Regions from separate parts of the Lysinibacillus sp. VIII_CA genome, predicted to be linked through region 4. Evidence: riboswitches for the same ligand, from Rfam matches in the RefSeq annotation. Region 4 holds a riboswitch; each other region holds the start of a gene.
What was found. A riboswitch is a leader RNA that binds a small molecule or an ion and turns the genes downstream of it on or off. The one in region 4 is predicted to bind S-adenosylmethionine.

Region 1 (5,762 bases), on a different contig from region 4:
TATAGCCTGCTTTTAGTTTAGTTACGACCGAAGAGAATTGCATAATTGGGAAAGAAGGTAAGTGAAAGATGGCTTGTAACTGATAGGAAAATTCATCCCATACGGAAGAATACCCGCAATCCTCAATAATTGCCTTTACATTTGAGGGCAAATCCTCGCCTGAAGCCATCATGACAGTGGCTCCTCCCATCGAAACCCCAAATAGAACGATTTCAGCATCTTCATTCATATTTACAATGTCGTCAATCCATGAAACCACATCAAAACGATCATGCCACCCCATGCCGATATAATCACCTTCACTTTGACCATGTCCTCTTGCATCGGGAATGAGTACATGATAGCCCATATCATAAAATTGTTTAGCATACTTAGTCATTTGTGTACCATCACTTGAATAGCCATGAAAGATAATTGCCCATTTGTCTGTGGGATGGCTGTTTTGGATAGAGTATGCATGCAGCTTAAGGGAATCAAAGGATGGAATTGACTTCTCCTCAGAATGCTTGTTAAACCATTGCTCACGTGCCTCTTTCTCTCGAGCTTCATCTGAATTGCTATCGATTAGATTGTGGGGGGCATCTAGAACTGCTGTTTTATCAGTATCAGGATTTAATGCCAGATTATAAAAGTAGTTGCCTGCAAAAAAACCAGCACCAATAATTAATGCCAATAATATAGTAATTAATGCTACTAGTAATTTGTATTTTCTTTTCATATGTATCTCCTATATTAGCTTCTGTTTATGTATGGGAAAGAAAAAGAGAACGAATCATATCGTTCCCTTTTCTTGTTCTAGTTGTTATTTTAATGGACCACCAAGTGTAGTAATGGCTTCCGAAACGTTTGCAAATTTCTTGAAGTTTTCGTTGAATAAGCCTGCAAGTTCAGCAGCTTTAGCATCGTATGCAGCTTTATCTGCCCATGCTTCACGAGGATTTAACACTTGCGAAGGTACACCTTCAACTGCTGTTGGGATGTGTAAGCCAAAGACAGCATCTTGTGTCGTTTCAACATTTGTTAATTTACCATCGATAGCTGCACGTACCATTGTACGTGTATAAGAAAGCTTCATACGGCTACCAGTACCATATTCGCCACCAGTCCAACCAGTGTTCACTAGGTATACTTGTGCGCCATGTTCATCAATTTTTTGACCTAACATTTCTGCATACACTGTTGCAGGAAGTGGAAGGAATGGAGAACCGAAGCAAGTAGAGAATACTGGTTCTGGCTCTGTTACACCACGTTCAGTTCCAGCAAGTTTTGAAGTGAAACCACTTAAGAAGTGATACATAGCTTGCTCTTTTGTTAATTTGCTGATAGGAGGTAATACGCCAAACGCATCAGCTGTTAGGAAAATGATTGTTTTTGGATGACCTGCTACAGATGGATCAACAATATTTTCGATGTATTGGATTGGATAAGCTACACGTGTATTTTCTGTTAATGAGCCATCATCATAGTCACAAATACGAGTTTCTGGATCAACAGCTACGTTTTCTAAAACAGAACCGAAGCGGATTGCATTGTAGATTTCTGGTTCTTTCTCAGCAGAAAGGTTGATCGTTTTTGCATAGCAACCCCCCTCAATGTTGAATACTCCATTATCAGACCAACCATGTTCATCGTCACCGATTAGCTTACGGTCTGGATCAGCGGATAATGTCGTTTTACCAGTACCAGATAAACCGAAGAATAATGCTACATCGCCAGCTTCACCAACGTTTGCTGAACAGTGCATAGAAAGGATTCCTTGTTGTGGTAATAAGTAGTTCATAATTCCGAAAATAGATTTTTTCATTTCACCAGCATATTCAGTACCACCAATTAAGATAATTTTCTTTTCAAGTGATACAATGATGAATGTTTCAGAAGCAGTACCGTCAACCGCAGGATCTGCTTTAAAGTTAGGAGCTGAGATGACAGTGAAGTCTGCAACATGCGAAGCTAATTCTTCTTTAGTCGGACGGATAAATAATTGATGAGCGAAAAGGTTGTGCCAAGCGTATTCATTAATCACTTGGATGCTTAATTGTGAATCTTTGTCAGCACCAGCAAAACCTTTGAATACGAATAATTCATCACGTTCTTTTAAATATTTTATTACTTTTACATACAGATTATCGAACACTTCAGAGGAAATTGGTTGATTGACTTTACCCCAGTCAATTTGATCTTTTGTGCTTTCTTCTTCTACTGTATATTTATCTTTAGGTGAACGACCAGTGTATTTGCCAGTTTCTGCACGAACTGCGCCATCTACTGTTAACATTGCCTCACCACGAGAAGTAGCTTTTTCTGCTAATTGTGGTACTGAAAGTTGAACATTAATGTTACCGCCGTTTAATAATTCCTTCAGTTCGTTTGCAATTTCTACTGAATTCATCGATTAAATACCATCCTTTTTTATAGTATTCCCTTGGTTTAGAGGGATTTTTTCTTAATTTCAAAAATAGTATAACACAATGGGTTAAATAATCTATACTAATTAAGAAATTATTTTAGAGTTTTTATTACTTTTCAATAAACTGACAAAAAATAATGTTTTTCGAGTAGAAAACATTCAATGCTACAGTAAATTGTCTAAAATTTGAGCCACACATATGTTACCACAAGAAGCTAGGTATGTTGTAGGGATTAAATTTCTTCTATTTACATCATCACCCAAGTATGAAAATTTTATGGTGATAATTTTGTTCTTCCTTTCTATACAGTAATACATAAGAAAATATTTGACAACGATTGACCTTTTCAGTAACATGAAAATTGAACGGATACTCTTATCCCGAGCTGGTGGAGGGTCAGGCCCTGTGAAACCCGGCAACCTGCATGTATTATTTCACAACATGCGTTGGTGCCAACCTGATGCAAGGGAAAATCCCTTGAACGATAAGAGTGAAAGGTAACGAAGTCATTATTCCTTTCCTCATGTATAGTAACGTGAGAAAAGGATTTTTTTATTGTTAAAAATTAATGTAAAGGTAAGTATATGTAGTTCTTTCCTTATTATAATGACGGGTCTTTCGAAATCCTCGTGTTTTTAAGTAGCAGTTATTTTTTCTCGTAAAGTGAAATGACAACAACAGCGGCTTGAGAGAGTTCAATCCTTAGGAGCGGACTTGACATGGGTAATGAGTACCGTACAAATACTTTTTGTAAGAGTAATAGGAGGAAAACTAAATGACAAACCGTCGACTGTTTACATCAGAAAGTGTAACAGAAGGGCATCCAGATAAAATCTGTGACCAGATTTCGGATGCCATTTTAGATGCTATTTTAGCAGAAGATCCAAATGCACGTGTAGCGTGCGAGACAACTGTAACAACAGGATTAGTATTAGTAGCAGGAGAAATCACTACTTCTACTTATGTAGATATTAAAGGCATTGTACGTGATACTGTGGCGGAAATTGGATACACACGTGGTAAATATGGCTTTGATGCTGAAAACTTAGCAGTACTTGTAGCAATTGGTGAGCAATCTCCAGATATTGCCCAAGGCGTTGACCAAGCTTTAGAGGCCCGTGAGGGTTCTATGACAGATGCAGATATTGAAGCGATTGGTGCAGGAGACCAAGGCTTAATGTTTGGCTATGCATGTAATGAAACACCCGAGTTAATGCCATTACCAATTAGCTTAGCTCATAAATTAGCACGTCGTTTAACAGAAGTTCGTAAATCTGGGGAGTTAGCTTATTTACGCCCAGATGGTAAAACACAAGTAACAATTGAGTATGATGACAATAACGTACCTGTTCGTGTCGATACAATTGTTATTTCAACTCAGCATGATGAAGAAGCAACACTTGAACAAATTCAGGCCGATCTAAAACAATTCGTGATTGCTCCTGTAGTGCCAAGCGAATTATTAGATACAAACACAAAATACTTTATCAATCCAACTGGCCGTTTCGTAATTGGCGGACCAAAAGGAGATGCTGGTTTAACGGGCCGTAAAATCATTGTTGATACATACGGTGGTTATGCACGACATGGTGGTGGTGCATTCTCAGGTAAGGATGCAACAAAAGTAGACCGTTCAGCTGCCTATGCGGCACGTTATGTAGCTAAAAATATTGTAGCAGCTGGTTTAGCAGAACGCGCTGAAGTACAGTTGGCTTATGCAATTGGCGTTGCACAGCCTGTTTCCATTGCTGTAGATACATTTGGTACAGGAAAAGTGACGGAAAGCAAAATTGTAGAATGGGTTCGTGAGCTATTTGATTTACGCCCAGCAGGTATCATTAAAATGCTTAATCTTCGTCGTCCAATTTATAAACAAACTGCAGCTTATGGACACTTTGGTCGTACAGATGTAAACGTCCCATGGGAACAAACTGATAAAGCTGACGCATTACGCATAAAAGTACAGCTGTAAACTATTGTGCTAAAGTGCTGAAGTCTTTAGAAAATTATTCTAATGTATTATGAACAAAAGGGGCTTTTCTGCCCCTTTTGTTTTTTTGCAAAAATACCTCGCCCTTATTCCTTGAACAAATAGTGTCATGGAAAGCGAGGAATTTTTTATGAAGGTACAATTTCTTTGTAGGTTTTTATTTTTGTAGAGATTTATAATACTGACCCTTTTCAGCGTATTCACGTACGATACGTTCCATATCCTCTTTATCCTCAGCATTTAATTCTCGTACAACTTTGGCTGGACGTCCTAATGCTAAGCTATTTGGAGGAATGACTTTACCAGGAGGCACTAAACTTCCGGCTCCAATAAATGCACCCTCTCCAATCTCCGCACCGTCTAAAATAATGGAGCCCATTCCGATTAAGGCTTTTTTTCGAATGGTACAGCTATGTAAAGTTACTTGGTGTCCTACTGTGACCTCATCTTCAATAATGAGTGGAAACTTAGGACTTTGATGTAAGCAGCAAAGATCTTGTATACTTACTCGTTTACCTATTATTGTTGGGGAAACATCGCCGCGGATCACGGTATTGAACCAAATAGTTGATTCAGCTCCAATAGTTACGTCTCCAGTAATGGTTGCGTAATCGGCAATAAAAACAGATGGATCGATCGTTGGTGTTTTATCTTTGAATGGATAAATCATGAGAATCGCCTCTTTTCTTTTTGTAGATATAGTATTATCGTATCAAATACGCAACTTTAAGGAAATATAAAATTAAAATGAGCTGTTATTTCGATATAATCAAAGTGTAATTATTTTTTAGGAGGACTATGTAAATGTGGAAATGGGAAGCTGATGGACAAGCAAAGGCTGTGATTGCTATTCTTCATGGTGCTTATGAAAACCACCGTTGGTATGCATGGCTGATAGAAAAATTAAGATTGGAAGGCTTCCACATAGTCATGGGAGATTTACCGAATCATGGTGTCAATGCAAGATTTGCCCGTGTCCATGATGAGGACTTCAAATTGTACAATAAATATACAAGAAATTTGATTGAGAATGCATTTTCATATAATTTACCAACCTTTGTAATAGGACATGGACTAGGCGCTACTTTAGTTCTTCATACAATGCAAAAGAAAAAGTATGAGTGTGCAGGTATTATTTTGACATCACCATGGCTGCAATTGAAGCTATTACCAGGTAAATTATCAAATGCTTTAACAAGCCTGAGTGCATTAACAGCAAATGTAAAATTGACACATGACCTGACATTTGAAAAATTGACGCGTAGCGTAGAGGGTAGAGAAGAAATGAAGGATGATATACCATTTATGTCTGTAGTTTCGGTGAAATGGTATCGTGAGCTTCAGCAGATGATGAGAAATTTAGT
Region 2 (5,762 bases), on a different contig from region 4:
TCGCCATTCTGTACAAACCCCTTTCTTCTCCACATACTTTAGTATGATTTTTTTAGTCAAAATAGATTAATAAAATCCAAATTTCACAAAAAAACTTTTCTAACAATTATATAGTACTACTCGTAACTAAACAATTTCTAAATAATTTCTTTACTCACGAAAAAACACCTACTTTTTTTTCACATACACAACAAAATAATTCATTAATTATTAAGATATTTAACAAATATATTCAGAGTCACTTATTAAGCGTAAACGAAAAAGATGCTAGGCAACACTGAAGAATGTTAATAAATAGGAATTAACATTTTTCCTTTTCAGGAAGTTGCTAAAAATCCCTCACAGCATTGGCTTTCACCGATACTGGAGGGATTAGACAAACATGTAGAACAGGGGATTATAGGAGCTTTTAAATACTTGATATAGCTATTTTTATTTCCACGGAAATCGACATCCTATCGATAATCACTATTAAAAGCAGGTAAGCAACCTCAAAAGAAAAGAGTACGTAAGTAACTCAATACTTACGTACCCTTTTTTGTAGATTATTGAACAGGTACTACTGCACCTTTCCATTCTTCTAAGATAAAGTCTTGGATTTCTTTAGAAGTTAATACTTCTAATAATGTTTTAATTTCAGGTCTTGATTCATCTCCAGCACGTACTGCGATGATGTTAACGTATGGTGACTCTTTGTCTTCAAGAGAAATAGCATCTTCAATAGGGTTTAAGCCATTATCAATAGCAAAGTTAGAGTTGATAAGTACTGCGTCCCCTTCATTGTTTTCGTACATTTGTACAAGCATTTCTGGTGCTGTATTCGCATCAAATTTAAAGTTTTTAGGATTCTCTTCTATATCCTTAATTTCTGCTGCTGTTTTATCAATACCATCTTTTAATTTAATTAAGCCCTTAGCTTCTAATAATGACAGCATACGACCGTGGTCTGATACCGAGTTAGAAAGTAAGATTGTTGCGCCTTCTGGAAGGTCTTCTAAAGACTTATACTTTTTAGAGTAAATACCAATTGGCTCAATATGAACACCACCAGCATTGACGAAATCATAGCCATTGTCTTTAATTTGCAACTCTAAATACGGAATATGTTGGAAGTAATTTGCATCCAACTCTTTTGATTCTAAATCTTGGTTTGGTAGTACATAGTCTGTATATGTTTCTACTTTAAGGTCAATACCTTTCTCAGCTAAAATCGGTTTTGCTTTATCTAAAATTACTGCATGTGGTGTATTAGAAGCTCCCACTGTTAAAGTAACGTTTTCTTTACTATCTGTTTTATCACCAGATGCTGCATTTGAATCCTCTTTTTTATCAGTACCGCAAGCTGCTAATGCTAGTACAAGTATTGATAAAAATAATCCTGTTAATAACTTTTTCATGTATGACACTCCCTTTATTTTAATGAAAATATGTTAGCGGTAAGAACCGGAATAACCTCAGTTTTATTAACGTTTATCAATTTTTTCTGTAATGAAATCACCTATCCATTGGATGATAAAGACTACTACTAAGATCAAAATAGTTGCCATTAATGTCACATCTTGGCGATTTCTTTGGAAACCGTCTAGGAAGGCTAAGTTCCCGAGACCCCCTGCACCGATTATCCCTGCCATTGCTGTATAACCGACAAGTGCTACAGCCGTAACAGTAATACCCGAAATGAGTGCTGGTAATGATTCAGGGATCAGTACTTTCCAAATAATTGTGGCTGTTTTAGCCCCCATTGAACGAGCTGCTTCAATAACACCCTTATCAATTTCTCGTAGCGCAATTAATACCATACGTGCATAGAACGGAGCCGCACCGATAATTAAAGCAGGTAAAGCAGCATTGGCTCCACGGATTGTACCAAGTAAAAACTTAGTAAATGGAATTAATAAAATAATTAACACGATAAATGGAATAGAACGGAATATATTAACGAGTGACCCTGTTAAAAAACTAACAATTTTATTAGCCCATAACTGATTCGGACTAGTTAAAAACAGGACAATCCCAATGGCTAACCCTAGAATAAATGTAATAACTGTTGAAATGGCCGTCATATATAATGTTTCATATGTAGCCTGCCACATGCTATCCCAGTCTACATTCGGAAAGAGATTAGTTAGCATCTGCAATCACCTCCGTTTGCACTTCCACTGTATTTAAATAGCTTAAGGCTTCAGTCACGTTTGCTTTCGACCCATCAATTTGCACAATGAGAGTACCATATGCACCATTTTTGGTTTGCGAAATATTCCCATGTACAATGCTTACTTCCACATCGAATTGCTTTACTAGATGTGAAATAACTGGCTGTTCTGTTTTTTCACCAACAAAAATCAATTTGACAAGTTGTCCAGTTGGATAATTTGCTTTGATTTGTTCTACTGTATCCTGTGTTTCCTTTGTATTGGTAATTTGCGCTACAAATTTCTTAGTAATGGCAGCCTGAGGAGCCTGGAAAACTTGCAATACTTCTCCACGCTCTACAATTTCGCCTGCCTCCATCACTGCTACACGATGACAAATCTTGCGGATGACATGCATTTCATGAGTAATGAGGACAATCGTTAACCCTAAACGTTCATTAATATCCACCAGTAAATCAAGAATGGCATCTGTTGTCTCAGGGTCTAGAGCAGATGTAGCCTCATCACATAGTAAAACCTCTGGATTATTGGCTAATGCTCGCGCAATCCCTACACGTTGCTTTTGTCCACCAGAGAGCTGTGATGGATATGCTTGATCACGACCTTCTAGGCCAACAAGTGCTATCAATTCCTTCACCCGTGCCTCACGTTGAGCTTTTGATACACCTGCGATTTCTAATGGGAAGGCAATGTTTTCTGCAACTGTTCGTGACCAAAGTAGGTTGAAATGTTGAAAAATCATACTAACCTTTTGTCTAGCTGCTCTAAGCTTTTGACCTTTAATCGATGAAAAAGCCTGATTGTTCACTGTTACTGTTCCTGTTGTTGGTTTCTCTAAGCCATTAAGTAAACGAATCATCGTACTTTTACCAGCGCCACTATAGCCGATAATGCCAAAAATTTCACCCTTATTAATAGTCAGGTTAACATCTTTGACTGCCGTTAATTCGCCATTTGCTGTTTTGTATTTCTTCGTTATATTTTGAAGCTGTATCATAGCGAATACTCCTTTTCTTATATAAAAAAACCCCTCCACTTATAGACAAGTAGAAGGGGTCACGTATTATACGTTGAACCGTTCTCTCATCTTTCAAAGAAAAATCTTTGGGTGATTTGGCACCTTTTCACTATGTGATGGTTGCCGGGCTTCATAGGGCACTTCCCTCCGCCGCTCTTCATAAGAGTTCGATATATTTAATGTTTTAGTAATATATTTGTTACTTTACCACGCTAATAAAGTTCAGTCAATTAATTTTTTTAACAATTCGTACAAAAAAGGTACGGATTGAAAAGCATAAATCTTTTCTGTCACTTTGCCACCGTCACAAACAAGTAAGCACGGAACGCTTTCAATTTGATGCTCAAAAGCAATTTGCTCCAAAAAATTAATATTTGCTTTCCCTAGCTTTAGGTGAGGTAATAGTTGTTCTACAATTGACATCATTTTTGATGCCACTGCACAAGTACCGCACATCGGTGTATATAAATAAAACGCAGCTTTTTCTCCGGACTGTAATGCCGTTTCCCACTGCTCTTTCGACCATTCTTCCATTTAGTTCACGCAACCTTACAAAATATATTCATTATGGATTGAGAAATGCGCACGAAGTAAAATCATGGCTAACACTTTTCTAGGTGTCGTTTCTACTTCCTTATATGTTGGCATTGTTCGTAAATGCTCTGCTTCAGGATAATGTCTGTCCATTAATGCACGTAGCTTATCGCCTGAAGTATCGGCATCAAAAAAGGTAAATAGCTCATAGCCCTCATAGGGATCGATTAGCTCTTCTAATTGATGCACACCAATTGTTCCATTCGTACATAGTATTGTAACATTCTCGTTTAAAATTGGCTCAATTTGTAGCTTATCTGAGCGTCCTTCTACTATCAAGCATTTCCCATCGAACATTACGCCACCTCCATTTAGACATTCCCACTTATACGTTATTATATAATAAAAAACGCCGGTAGTTTCCGACGTTTTTTGATTATGGCTTGTCTTATTCTGCTGTCATCTCTTCGTATTGTTCTGCTGTCATAAGTTTATCAACTTCTGATGCATCAGCAGGCTCTACGACGATCATCCATGCTTTTTCATATGGTGATTCATTAACGAATTCTGGGCTATCTTCTAAATCTGCATTAACTTCAACTACAGTACCTGAGATTGGTGCATATAATTCAGAAACAGTTTTTACTGATTCTACGCTACCGAATGGATCATCCGTTTTGATTTCATCGCCAACTTGTGGAAGCTCAACGAAAACGATATCTCCTAATTCAGATTGTGCGAAGTGCGTAATACCAATACGTACTTTTCCATCTTCTACTTTAACCCATTCATGCTCTTCAGAGTAACGTAAGTCTTTCGGTGTGCTCATGCAAAAAACCCCTCCATAATTATGTAATATATTCACTTTCAGTGTGCCATACTTCTCCTATAAAAACAAGAATAAAAACGGCTATATCCAAGCTTGCTCAAAATCGGATTCTTTAAACCCTAAAGTTACTTTTTTTCCATCTGTTACGAGTGGACGTTTTATTAACATCCCATCCGAAGCAAGTAGCTCAAGCTGTTCTTCCTCAGTCATATCAGCTAGCTTGTCCTTCAAACCAAGGTCACGATATTTCATGCCTGAAGTATTAAAAAACTTCTTCAAAGGAAGACCACTGACTTGCCATAAAGCTGTTATTTCATCCTTTGTTGGCGGCTGCTCTACGATATGTACCTCTTCATAGGAAACGTCATGATCATTTAACCACTTTTGCGCTTTTTTACATGTTGTACATTTGGGATAATGGAAAAATTGAATCGTCATTAAAATGCTCCTTTGCTGTCTTTTTCTGTAGTATACCATCATAATCATCGAGAATGGTGGAACTTCGCTCATTTCCGTAAGTCTATCCATCCATTTTGTATTTTTATCCGTTACTTTGACAAATAATTTATTTGGCACAATAAAAAACTAGCTACCCACTTACGGATAGCTAGCATTTTCCTACGATTAAACGATATATTTTTCTGCTTCAATTAATTTCACAGATGCTTCACGTTTCTTCGTAATGAGGTTGTATGGATTATTACGTGTTAATTTACGTAATGCAGATAATGTCATACGTGCTGCATCACCATCTGCGGAAGCCAGAATTGTATCTTTTGCTTCTTTTTCGATTTCTACAAATGCTTCTTGGCAGAAAATTTGAGTGTATAGCAATTTTTGATGTGCTTTTTCAACGCCATCACGAGCAATCGCTTTTTCTGTGCGTAATACAGCTGATTCCATTGCAAATAATTGATTAGCGATATTAGCAATATTCACTAATACTTCTTGCTCTTGATCAAGCTTCGCACCAAAGCGTTGTGCGGCTAAGCCTGCAGCTAATACAGCAATCTTCTTGGCATTTTTCACTAAGTATTTTTCCTGAGCTAGTGGCTCAGTGCCGATATCCTCTGGCATTAGCATTAGAAGCTCTTGCTGTAAATTTTGCGCAACCTGTAATAATGGCAGCTCACCTTTTAGTGCCTTTTTCATAAATGTACCTGGTACAATCATGCGATTAATTTCATTTGTACCTTCAAAAATTCGATTAATACGAGAATCACGGTAT
Region 3 (5,762 bases), on a different contig from region 4:
ACAGCACTTAATATGGGTATTGCTCTCAAAATAAATATCCCGAGCCCTTTAGATTTGGTAACTTTTATTTTTACACCCATTAAGGATTTTATCGTTTCACTCACAAAATAGTAGACACATCGACATGTATGGGAGGACAGTTAAATGGAAAAAGAAGTCATTAGTTCAAGACAATTTACAATTATTACGTCACTCCTTTCTATCGGTACAGCCATTTTAATTATCCCTTTAACTATTGCAAGCTCCAGTAAGCAGGATGCATGGATTGCTGCCAGCATTGGAGTTGTCCTTAGTTTACTAGTGGTGAAATTATTTTTGACGCTAGGCAACCAAACACCCACACTGAATTTTATTGAGGCAAATGAAAAAATTTTCGGTCGCTTTTTTGGAAAAATTACAGTGATTGGTTTTCTGTCCCTTACCCTATTTTCGGGAGGAGAACTATTATACTTTATTGGCATTTTTATGAAAACAGAGGTAATGCCAGAAACACCCACACTGGCATTCGCCTTGTTGTTTAGCATTATTATTATGTATGCTGCCTATTTAGGGTTAGAGACCTTTGCTCGCTCAGCAGAAATACTTTTCCCTATGTTTATCTTAATTTTTATTTTCTTTATTGTTTGTATTACTCCACAAATTAAGTTTGAAAATATACAACCAATTATGGAAGTATCCAAAACATCCATGTTCTATAGTATTATTCGCTTTATGAGCGTCTTTTCTTTTTCCCTAGTTATGTTATTAATGATTTACCCTGCCAGTGTGAATGTCCAGCAATCCTCAAAGAAAGGATTTTACATAGGCACGATTCTCGGTGGATTTGTTTTAGTAACATTGATTACCCTTTGCATACTAGTATTAGGGGCAGCCAATACGGCTTCCCGAACTTTTCCTAGCTATGCTTTAGCACAGAGAATCTCGATCGGCAACTTTTTACAGCGTATTGAAATTATCATGGCTTTTATGTGGATTACATCTATTTTTATTCGGACCTTTATGTACTTCTATACAACGGTTGTGGGAATTGCACAAATTATGAAACTGAAGGATCACCGCCCACTTATCTTACCAATGGGTATCATTATGATTGGTCTTTCACAAATTATTCATCCTGATATTGTCCATTCCGACAATTATAATAATGAAATTTGGCCTATCTATTCATTTATTTTTACCATTTTATTACCTATCCTGCTACTTATTGTAGCCGTCATACGTAATCGAAAATCACAAGGGAATGCGGCTGCGAATGCTAATCAGGGGCAAGTAACTGATGTGGGTAATACGGATGCTAATCAAGGAAATCAACCTAATCCTGCTAATACGGATTCCCAACAGGATAATCAGATGAAACCTAATAATAGGGATGTCAATCAAGATAATCCAACTAACAATGCTACTACTGATTCCAACCAAGATAACCACACTAAACCTGACAAAATGGATGCCAATCAAGATAATCCAACTAACGATGCTACTACTGATTCCAACCAGGATAATCAGATGAAACCTAATAATAGGGATGCCAATCAAGATAATCCAACTAACGATGCTACTACTGATTCCAACCAGGATAATCAGATAAAACCTAATAATAGGGATGCCAATCAAAATAATCCAACTAACAATGGTACTACAGATTCCAACCAAGATAACCACACTAAACCTGACAAAATGGATGCCAATCAAGATAATCCAACTAACAATGGTACTACTGATTCCAACCAGGATAATCAGATGGAACCTAATAATATGAATGCCAATCAAGATAATCCAACTAACGATGTTACTACTGATTCCAACCAGGATAATCAGATAAAACCTAATAATAGGGATGCCAATCAAGATAATCCAACTAACGATGCTGCTACAGATTCCAACCAAGATAATCACACTAAGCCTGATAAAATGGATGCCAATCAAGATAATTCAACTAACGATGCTGCTACAGATTCCAACCAAGATAATCAGATGAAACCTAATAATATGGATACCAATCAAAATAATCCAACTAACGATGTTGCTACAGATTCCAATCAGAAAGATCAGGCTAAACCAGATATTACGGTTTCTGACAAGAAGAATTTAGAATAACAAAGTCTAATTCCTTCAGCTACTTAGCGAAGAAATTAGACTTTGTTATTGTTATTTAAATATGATATTCAATTTCGTCCACAAAGTCCCATTCATATGGTGTCTCTTGGTATACATAGTAGTTCAACCAGTTGGAGAACAATAAATGTGTATGGGCACGCCATGTATTCATCGGTTCCTTTTCTGGATCATCATTTGGGAAGTAGTTTACTGGAACGTTGATATCAATGCCCTTGGCAACATCGCGACTGTATTCATCAGCCAGTGTTGTCGCATCATATTCTAAATGACCTGTAATCATAATGTTTTTATTATCTTTAGATTGCACGATAAACACACCTGCATCCTCTGAATAGGATAATAAGCGTAAGTCTGGATGATTGCGAACCTCGTCAATCGAGACAGATGTATAGCGAGAATGAGGGGCTGTAAATAAATCACTAAAGCCTCGTACTAAATCCACTGTTAAATCAGTAATCACATGAGAATAAACGCCGGAGCATTTAGCAGAAAGCTCTATTTTTCCAATTCCATAATGATGATATAACGCAGCCTGTGCCCCCCAACATATATGTAGCACGGATGTCACATTCTTTTTAGACCAATCCATAATTTCAGCAATTTCCTGCCAATAGTTAACCTCTTCAAATGGCATTTTTTCTACAGGTGCCCCAGTAATAATCATACCATCATAACGTCGGTGACGAATTTGGTTAAACGTTGTGTAAAATAATTGTAAGTGAGATTTACTGACATTTTTAGATTCATGAGTAGCCGTGTTTAAAAAAGTAATATTGACCTGTAAGGGTGTATTTCCTAGTAAACGTAATAATTGTAGCTCCGTTTTTTCTTTTTCGGGCATCAAATTTAAAATTAATATGTTTAATGGACGTATTTGCTGTGTTCTCGCACGATCCTCTTCCATCACGAAGATTTTCTCCTCACGTAAATGCTCCCCAGCAGGTAAATTTTTCGGAATATTAATTGGCATCTAGCATTCCCCTCTCTTTTTTGCTCCTTTTTCTAAAAAAATTAAAAATCCTCCACATTCCATATGAGATAGAATGAGAAGGATTTTTTTCACGTTCACTCTTATCTCTCAAAGGAAAAACCTTTGCTGGAATTAGCACCTTTCTAACATTTGTTAGAGGTTGCTGAAGCGTCATCGGGCCAAATCCCTCTGCTTCTCTTGATAAGATTATTTAATTATTTTGAATTGTAACATGGACTAGTTAGAATATCAATAATTCATAGAATATTTTGTTATTCCTATGCATGTTCTACATTAATTTGATAAACACTAAGCTTGCTGTATATGGTTATTCTACATGAAATTTTATGGTAAACATGCCGCTATTATGTTACCATATATCTTTAGTAATAGAGAGGAACGTGAATACTTTGATTAATATTGAATTTCCAAAACCAGATGTAGTTATTCGCCAACGCGAACAAGATGTAAAACCAGGTGATGTCCCAATTACACCATACTTTGGTTTCATCGACTTCCACAAAATCACACGTGATAAAGGCGGCATTTTCTTATTTTATAATGAAAAGAATGAGTTATTATTTGTCGGCAAAGCACGTAAAATTCGCCAACGCATAAAAAAACATTTTGAAGACAATGTATCTCCGATGAAAAACTATCGTGACGAGGTCTTCAAAATTGAAGTCTATGAAGTAGAAGATCCTATGGAACGTGAAATTTATGAAACGTATGCGATTAATACGTTCCGCTCCAAATACAATGTAGATAAAGTATTTTATTAATATCAATAAAAACCGAAATCTCTTTTTAGGGATTTCGGTTTTTTATTACAGCATGGTAATACGATCTATCGGCATGCTTTTGCCATTAATATACAGTTCGATAATAGTCAGCTCCGCGCTTTTGTTGATGGCATAGACATAGGGTAGAGCTTCTTTCTTTTGCTCGCTTCCTTCCTTGAAATGAATGACTAACCTATTTTCATTAGCTGCTACACTTGCTAGCACATTTCCTTTTGAAAACATGACAAGATAGTACGTCACGTCATCTTCATACAATAACTGAATTCTGTCTGTAGCTATAATATGTTGTTGGATATGGTCAGGAACGATTGTTAGCTCTTGAATCTTAGGAAAAACCGGCAGCGGTGCAGAATCACATCCACCCATCATTAATAAATAAAGTAATACTGGCAACATCCATTTTTTCAAGATGCTCCCCTTCCCTTATAACTACTCTAAGAAAAATGCTTTACGTTCTTTAGCAATCCAGTCCTCCAATTCATTATCATCGCGTTTTACTAGTCTATTGATAAGAACATCATGCCAAATATAATCCTCTAGTAAATAAATATGCACAGGGTCATTCGTTATAAATGCGGTTTCTTGGTTGGATGGCGAGTGACCATAAATCATTTCTTGACCATCAACCGATAAAATAAACCAATGAGGTGTAGAAGTCTTTCTCGTATAGTGTGTGGCTCTGTGCATGTCTATAGATGCTAGATGTTCCTCGACATATAAAGTGATGCCATGCACCTCCACATGCTGAGATACCTCTTCAATATCCTCACGTAAGGTATCGTACATATCTTCCCACATCGATAGGATGACTTTTGTCTCTGCTTTTTTTAATAAGGTTTGACAATAATTAACGATCGTCTGCTTCCCTTTTAGCATTAATACTTTAGATTCCGCTTCCTGTTCTTTCATTTCTAGTTTTTCTAACTGATCACTAATCGATGTAAAATTCGATTGCCAGCGCTGTTGAATTTGCTGCAAAAACATCTCGACAGGAATAGAAGAATACGTCGTTTGATCCGCCGTTTCCTCTTTCAGTACGAATCCCTTTTCAACAAGACCATTTAATATGTCATAGATTCTAGCTCTTGGAATCCCAGAGTTTTTGCTAACTTGATAGGCACTGACATGACTATTTTGTACGAGTGCTGTATAGGCCTTTGCCTCATATTCTGTCAATCCCAGTTCTTTTAATTGGGCGATTAATTCATCCATATCATCCCTCCATATTTTTATTATAGGCTACTGTTGTGAACATTTGCCAATGAAAAAGTTAGGCTTTACAGCTTCAAATAAATTAGTTACTATTTCAGTAGTAACTAATTAAAATGAGGTGTAAGACATGGTTTTTGATGTGGATGTACATATTCTAATACTTTTAATTTCGTTTGGATTTCTGGCGGCATTTATCGATTCAGTCGTTGGAGGTGGCGGTTTAATTTCCTTACCAGCTCTATTGTTTGTTGGCCTAAATCCAGCCGCCGCTGTGGCAACCAATAAGTTAGCAGGCGCAATGGGCTCACTTACTTCGTCCATTTCCTTTTACCGTTCTGGTCAGCTTGAAATTCGATCTGTGCTGAAATATTTCCCTCTCGCCTTCATTGGATCTTTATGTGGTGCATGGACTGTTCATTTAATTAACCCAGCTCTACTAAAACCATTAATGCTTATCATGCTGGCAGCTGTTGGGATTTATACAATCTTTAAAAAAGATTGGGGCGCTGTCTCAACGGTAAAAAATCTGTCGAAAACCCACTTATTTTTATTTATGATGCTATTATTTGCTATTGGATTTTATGATGGGTTTCTTGGTCCAGGAACGGGCTCATTTTTAATCTTTAGCTTCTTGCTTGTTGGCTTTGATTTTTTAAAGG
Region 4 (5,762 bases):
ATGGTGTAATGAGGTAAATTCCATTGAAATATTGCGCAGCCACTTCTACTAATTCCTTGGCAATTGCAATACCTTCAAGTGTGGCGCGTTCCTTATCTTCACCACATGCTTTCATTCTTGCTAAAGCATCTTCAGATAATTTAATACCTGGCACCTCATGATGTAAAAATTCAGCACTTTTATAACTCGTAACGGGCATAATACCAATATAAATCGGTGCTTGTAAATGCTTGGTTGCTTCATAAATTTCTATCATTTTTTCCTTCGTATACACAGGCTGTGAAATGAAGTAGTCTGCCCCATGCTCAATCTTTTTTTCTAAGCGTGCAACAGCACGATCTAAAACACGAACATTTGGGTTAAATGCAGCAGCCACAGAGAAATTTGCCTTTTTTCGGAGTGGTTTCCCTGAGAAAGAGACTCCCTCATTTAATTGTTTAATTAATTGGATAAGCTCCATCGAGGAGACATCATATACACTGGTGGCACCAGGAAAGTCTCCAACCTTCGTTGGGTCACCCGTAACAGCTAACACATCATGAATCCCTAATGCATTTAAGCCCATTAAATGCGATTGCAGGCCAATTAAATTACGATCTCGACAGGTAATATGAGTAAGAGGGCGTACACCATTCGTACTTTTCAATAAGGCACCCATTGCAATATTGCTAATACGTGGGGATGCCAATGAATTGTCTGCCATCATCACTACATCGGCACCTGCCTCATATAGTTGTTTGGCCCCTTCAAGAAATCCTTCTATTTCTAAGTGTCTAGGCGTATCCAACTCCACGATGACCGAGCGCTCACGTTTTACTTTTTCATGAAGTGGTTCATACTTAGCTGGCTCTGCATCACGAACAATCTCAATCTTTGCAGGTTTCGCATACTTTTCACTAACTGGTGATAGCTCCTCTAAATACTTCTTTGCGGCTGCAATATGCTTTGGTGTCGTACCACAACACCCCCCAATTAAGCGTACCCCTTGATCACGCAGCTCGACAGCAGCGCGACCAAAATAATCAGCCTCCGACTCATAAACAACACGCCCATCCTCTAAATCTAATAACGAAGCATTTGGATAGGCCGACATAAACGCCTTTTCTGGAAGTTCTACACCCTCAAAAGCTTGAATCGTATGATATGGACCTAGACGGCAATTGACACCTACTATATCTGCACCAAGAATCTCTAGCTCATGTAGTGCAATATTTAGAGACATACCATTTTGTAAAACACCAGGCTCATGCATAGATACTTGAGCAATTATCGGTATATTAGTTTTGGCGCGTAGCATTTTTAATGTTGCTGTTAATTCTTCAAAATCGTAATAGGTTTCGAGTAAAAGGCCATCTGGATTCCCTGCAAGTAGCACACTTGCCTGTTCTTCAACGGTCTTTAAAATGTCATTTAATGTGGCATCGCTTTTACGAATACCACGAATACCACCTATTGTTCCTAAAACAAATTGACCGCCATCTGCTGCTGCTCGCTTGGCAATAGTAATAGCTGCTTCATTAAATCGTTGGACACTCGATTCTAGTCCATAGCGAGCTAATTTAATGGCATTGGCACCGTATGTATTCGTTTGAATGATATCAGCACCAGCTGCAATGTACTCTCTATGAATCTTTTCAATTAATTCAGGTCTTTGAACATTCATTTCCTCATGGCAATACTCCAATCCATAGCCATACAACACTGTGCCTATTGCACCATCTGCCGTCAATACATGTGTTTTTAACCTTTCCAGCAATCCCATAAATCTAGCCTCTCTTCCTCTATCTCTGTATAATAAAAAGCCTTCTTTTATATAAAAAGAAGGCTTTAACGACTCATCATTATTGTTCCTTCTCATCTTCGACTCAACGGTCTTCTGGATTTAGCACCTGACAAAAAGTTGGTTGCTGAAGCTTCAATGGGCCAGTCCCTCTGCTTCTCTTGATAAGAATTATTAAGTATGAATTTTTTAAATAATTAAAAGAATCATATCGTTTACAGACGTATGAGTCAAGACTATTTCTCACAACAAAGAATTTTTCCGCTTAAAAACTTAAAGATTGGATAGTTCTTCCGCAAGCTCTTCACCAATTTTTTTCCCATTTTGAATGCAAGCACCAATACCTACTCCAAAATAAGAGCAACCTGCTATCGATAAATTCGGGTAGTTTTCATTTAGCTCTAGTAATAAGCCTTGCAGCGCTTCACGATGTGCTAAGTCATATTTAGGCATTTGATCAATCCACTTTGTAACATTCACAACGGTTGGTTTTTCATCGATTCCTAGGCTTTTTCGAACATCTTCTAAAGCAACCGCTGCCAATTCATCATCAGTCATATCACGTAACTGCTCATACGCCGGATTTATACTCTTATAGAATAGGCGCACAAGTAATTGATTGTTTTTCGATGTATGCTTCCACTTACGACTCGTCCAAGTTGCTGCATTACAAGTGACATCAGAATTATGAGATACAATATAGCCTGTACCATCCGCTGGTAAGTTTGCATCAGGCACATCAAAGCCCAGATAAATGGTAATGGCTGACGCTGTAGTAAACTGATTAAAATAATGTGTTAAGGAGTCGTCCTGCAATATACTTTGGACTGCCTCATTTGGTAGTGCTAGAACAACATAATCTGCCTCAATGTTTTGACCACTTGTTAAGGAAATCAAAAAGTGGTTCTCCATTTTTTTGACCTGACTTGTGGCTACACCTTTAATGATGTCTACATCTGTTAATGTTTGCTCTAATCGCTCAATTAAAGAGGATAATCCATTTTGAAATGAAATAAATTTTTTATTAGCTGCTTTAACAAATTGCTCACGATTCGCATCAAAACCTTTTATGATACTTCCATATTCATTTTTATAGTCAATTAAATACGGTAAAGTGGAGGCAATAGAAAGCTGGTGTAAATCACCAGAATAGACACCTGCTAGAACTGGTGCAATTTGATTTTCCACTAGCTCTTCACCAAGGTAATAAGTTAGAAATTCCCCTATCGAGCTTTCTTTTGTAAAGCCTGCATTGGGTAAAGTTAAATCTTTTAAAGCTTCTTGTTTGGCCTGATCAGAGATAAGTGTGCTTTCTTCAAGTGATGCCACACTCATAGGTATACCGAAAGTAGAATCCGCTGGGATGGCGTGCAGCTCGTTATTTGTATAAATATAGGATATACCTGTTTCGTTGTAAACGAGATGATCTTCAAAATCTAGCTCCTGCACTAGCTCCATTACACCTTTATGGCGAGCTACAATAGAATCAGCACCAGTTTCCATAATAAAACCTTGTTCATAGGCTGAATATAATTTACCACCTAAATATGTATTTTTTTCTACGAGCACTAGCTGAACATCTAAATTTTTTTCCTTCACTTGACGTTGTAGATAATGCATTGTGCATAACCCAGTAATACCGCCACCTAATACAACAACTGTTTTCATAGTAAACCGCCCCTATTTTTAGTTCTGTCTACAGTATAAACTTATTTTCATTGAAAATTACGTTAAACCCTTTACAAATTTAGCAAAAATAGAGCTATCTCAACCGTGAGATAACTCTAGCTCAAAAGAATGATACTTACTAAACACACATTACAATGAGTACTATAGTGTTAAATATTGTTACTAGTGGTCTAGCTTTTTAAATTTTGGGCAAAGCTAGCTAATTTTTCTGCTGAGTTCGTTACTTCAGTAAAAGAAGTACCCAACCCACTTAATATACCTGCAATTGCTTGTATTTTCGTCGCCATGCAATCATTTTGATCTTTTGCTTCTGTCATTGCACCTACTATATTTGTAAATTGACCTTCCGTGTGTAACATATTATCCTCACCAGATGCCACCTCATCTTGGATATTAATGAGAGATTGCTCTAACTTCTCTGTGCGTTCACTCGTTTTTTGCAGCAATAATGCAACAGCCGTGACAGATTCCTTTGTTTGAATGGATAATTTACGTACTTCATCAGCTACTACACTAAATCCCTTCCCTGCTTCTCCGGCACGGGCTGCTTCAATAGCGGCATTTAAAGCCAACAAATTAGTCTGATTGGCAATATTGGTAACGACACTCATAATCGTTTCCATTTCCTTCGACATATCAGATAATTGTTCAATATTTTCTTCTATATCATGAAGAGATTGAATAATATTGTGCATATTTTGTGATTGTTTCTTTAAACATTCACGTCCATCCAGTGCTTGGTTTTCAGCAAGAGTAGACACTTCTAGTGATCTCTTCGCCAATTGTTCAATATCCCCAGACTGCTCGCTTAGTCTGCAAAATGAACTATTGGTTTCCTGTGAAATGGCTGCAAGTAATTCAGAGGATTGTACAATTTGTCGTTCAATTACTTCTTTTTCTTGTTCCATGTTTTCTTTATGCTGTTCCACTGTATTTTCATATGCCTCTAAAACAAGTTGTTGCTCAAAATTACAAATTTTAGAAATAGCTCTTATTGTATTAAACTGATCTTGCGGATGACCAATATGCTGTTCAACCAAGTCTATAAATGAGAGAGATAAATCTTGGAATGCGCAAATATACCATTGTGTTCTAAGCCCAATATGGACGTGCACCTTTGCAATTTTCACACGCCTTTGGTAATACACCTCATCAATCGTTCCATTAAACATTTCAATAATATGCTGCCGTAACGTTACTTTAAGCTTTTCTACAGAACTATGATGACTAATGATATTTACCAAATGTTGTTCGGTACCGATCATATTGTAAAAACGGTTTACGATGTGGTCTACATTGTCCATAACATACGGCTGGAATGCTTTTAAATATTGTAAGTCCTGCTTCGTTACATTCAGCATTTCAATTTGCTTCACCATTAATTGGCGATTAGACAGATCCATTTTCACCGTATATTGCTGTAAATCCAACGCCTTCGTCTTACTCTGTTTTTGAAAAATCACTTATCTTCCCTCTTTCGTCCCGTTTACTTTATTAGGCTGAGAAACAACAAATACCTTTTAGCATATTGATTGATACAACAAAAAATACCGATAAATAGCTTAGCATATTACTATGAGCCCATTTGCTTCAGCTATTTCATTTGTCACACTTCTTCCTCCCAAAAAAGCAGTCACACATTGTTCTATCATGAATAAAAGGTAATTTGCACCCAACTAACAGATCTTCTCTATACATTGACTACAGTCGATTTATTTATGTTTGATTCATTTCAAAATTACTCATTTACCTTAAACATTTTAAAAAATACTGTCAATTTTATCATTACCATAATTTTACATAATATGTATATAAAGTCCTTGTTGTTACATTGTATGAATATCATCAAAAAAAAGCTACCACAATATTATTGGTAGCCTTTTGTTTCATTTGTTTGTTTGATTATGCTTATTTTTTTTACCTTTTTTCTATTTTTCGATCAATCATCATTGAATTTCACTATATTAATATTTTATACCTTCATTTTAAATAATCATAAATACCTAACATCTAGCTCTCTAACAATACAAAAGGTTCATTATATACATTCGTATAAATAATCTTATTGAGCTATGAAATTTTAATATAAAATTTACAATCCCTTAAGTTCCTCTACTATTTTAGCCGCTTCTTCTATGCCAGCATCTGCAGCAAGTCTATACCACTTAAGAGCCTCCTTCAGATTTCTAGCAATGCCTTCACCATTATTATATATATGACCAAGTTGTAGCTTTGCATCTGCATCCCCTTGTAGAGCAGCCTGTTTAAACCAATGAATGCCCTTTTCAATATT

Region 1: linked by a shared signal. The riboswitch ahead of metK (methionine adenosyltransferase) and the one ahead of ACP3VS_RS17900 (bifunctional homocysteine S-methyltransferase/methylenetetrahydrofolate reductase) in region 4 are both predicted to bind S-adenosylmethionine.
Region 2: linked by a shared signal. The riboswitch ahead of ACP3VS_RS12270 (methionine ABC transporter ATP-binding protein) and the one ahead of ACP3VS_RS17900 (bifunctional homocysteine S-methyltransferase/methylenetetrahydrofolate reductase) in region 4 are both predicted to bind S-adenosylmethionine.
Region 3: linked by a shared signal. The riboswitch ahead of metA (homoserine O-acetyltransferase MetA) and the one ahead of ACP3VS_RS17900 (bifunctional homocysteine S-methyltransferase/methylenetetrahydrofolate reductase) in region 4 are both predicted to bind S-adenosylmethionine.

What each region holds. Positions count from the first base shown of each region.
Region 1 covers NZ_JBNFXM010000002.1:31,388-37,149, forward strand. Annotated here, with positions in the region: gene ACP3VS_RS03495 (alpha/beta hydrolase) at 1-718, opposite strand, end outside; gene pckA (phosphoenolpyruvate carboxykinase (ATP)) at 803-2,389, opposite strand; SAM riboswitch class I at 2,781-2,899, shown strand; gene metK (methionine adenosyltransferase) at 3,184-4,380, shown strand; gene ACP3VS_RS03510 (gamma carbonic anhydrase family protein) at 4,556-5,068, opposite strand; gene ACP3VS_RS03515 (alpha/beta hydrolase) at 5,203-5,762, shown strand, end outside.
Region 2 covers NZ_JBNFXM010000007.1:186,963-192,724, reverse strand. Annotated here, with positions in the region: gene ACP3VS_RS12280 (MetQ/NlpA family ABC transporter substrate-binding protein) at 546-1,397, opposite strand; gene ACP3VS_RS12275 (methionine ABC transporter permease) at 1,464-2,132, opposite strand; gene ACP3VS_RS12270 (methionine ABC transporter ATP-binding protein) at 2,122-3,150, opposite strand; SAM riboswitch class I at 3,234-3,337, opposite strand; gene ACP3VS_RS12265 (thioredoxin family protein) at 3,394-3,705, opposite strand; gene ACP3VS_RS12260 (hypothetical protein) at 3,721-4,062, opposite strand; gene gcvH (glycine cleavage system protein GcvH) at 4,154-4,534, opposite strand; gene ACP3VS_RS12250 (arsenate reductase family protein) at 4,616-4,972, opposite strand; gene ACP3VS_RS12245 (acyl-CoA dehydrogenase family protein) at 5,159-5,762, opposite strand, start outside.
Region 3 covers NZ_JBNFXM010000006.1:62,458-68,219, reverse strand. Annotated here, with positions in the region: gene ACP3VS_RS10565 (hypothetical protein) at 1-111, shown strand, start outside; gene ACP3VS_RS10560 (endospore germination permease) at 145-2,097, shown strand; gene metA (homoserine O-acetyltransferase MetA) at 2,153-3,088, opposite strand; SAM riboswitch class I at 3,187-3,296, opposite strand; gene ACP3VS_RS10550 (nucleotide excision repair endonuclease) at 3,499-3,870, shown strand; gene ACP3VS_RS10545 (hypothetical protein) at 3,916-4,299, opposite strand; gene ACP3VS_RS10540 (TrmB family transcriptional regulator) at 4,321-5,103, opposite strand; gene ACP3VS_RS10535 (TSUP family transporter) at 5,231-5,762, shown strand, end outside.
Region 4 covers NZ_JBNFXM010000016.1:28,611-34,372, forward strand. Annotated here, with positions in the region: gene ACP3VS_RS17900 (bifunctional homocysteine S-methyltransferase/methylenetetrahydrofolate reductase) at 1-1,762, opposite strand, end outside; SAM riboswitch class I at 1,852-1,951, opposite strand; gene ACP3VS_RS17905 (protoporphyrinogen oxidase) at 2,054-3,448, opposite strand; gene ACP3VS_RS17910 (globin-coupled sensor protein) at 3,640-4,932, opposite strand; gene ACP3VS_RS17915 (SEL1-like repeat protein) at 5,562-5,762, opposite strand, start outside.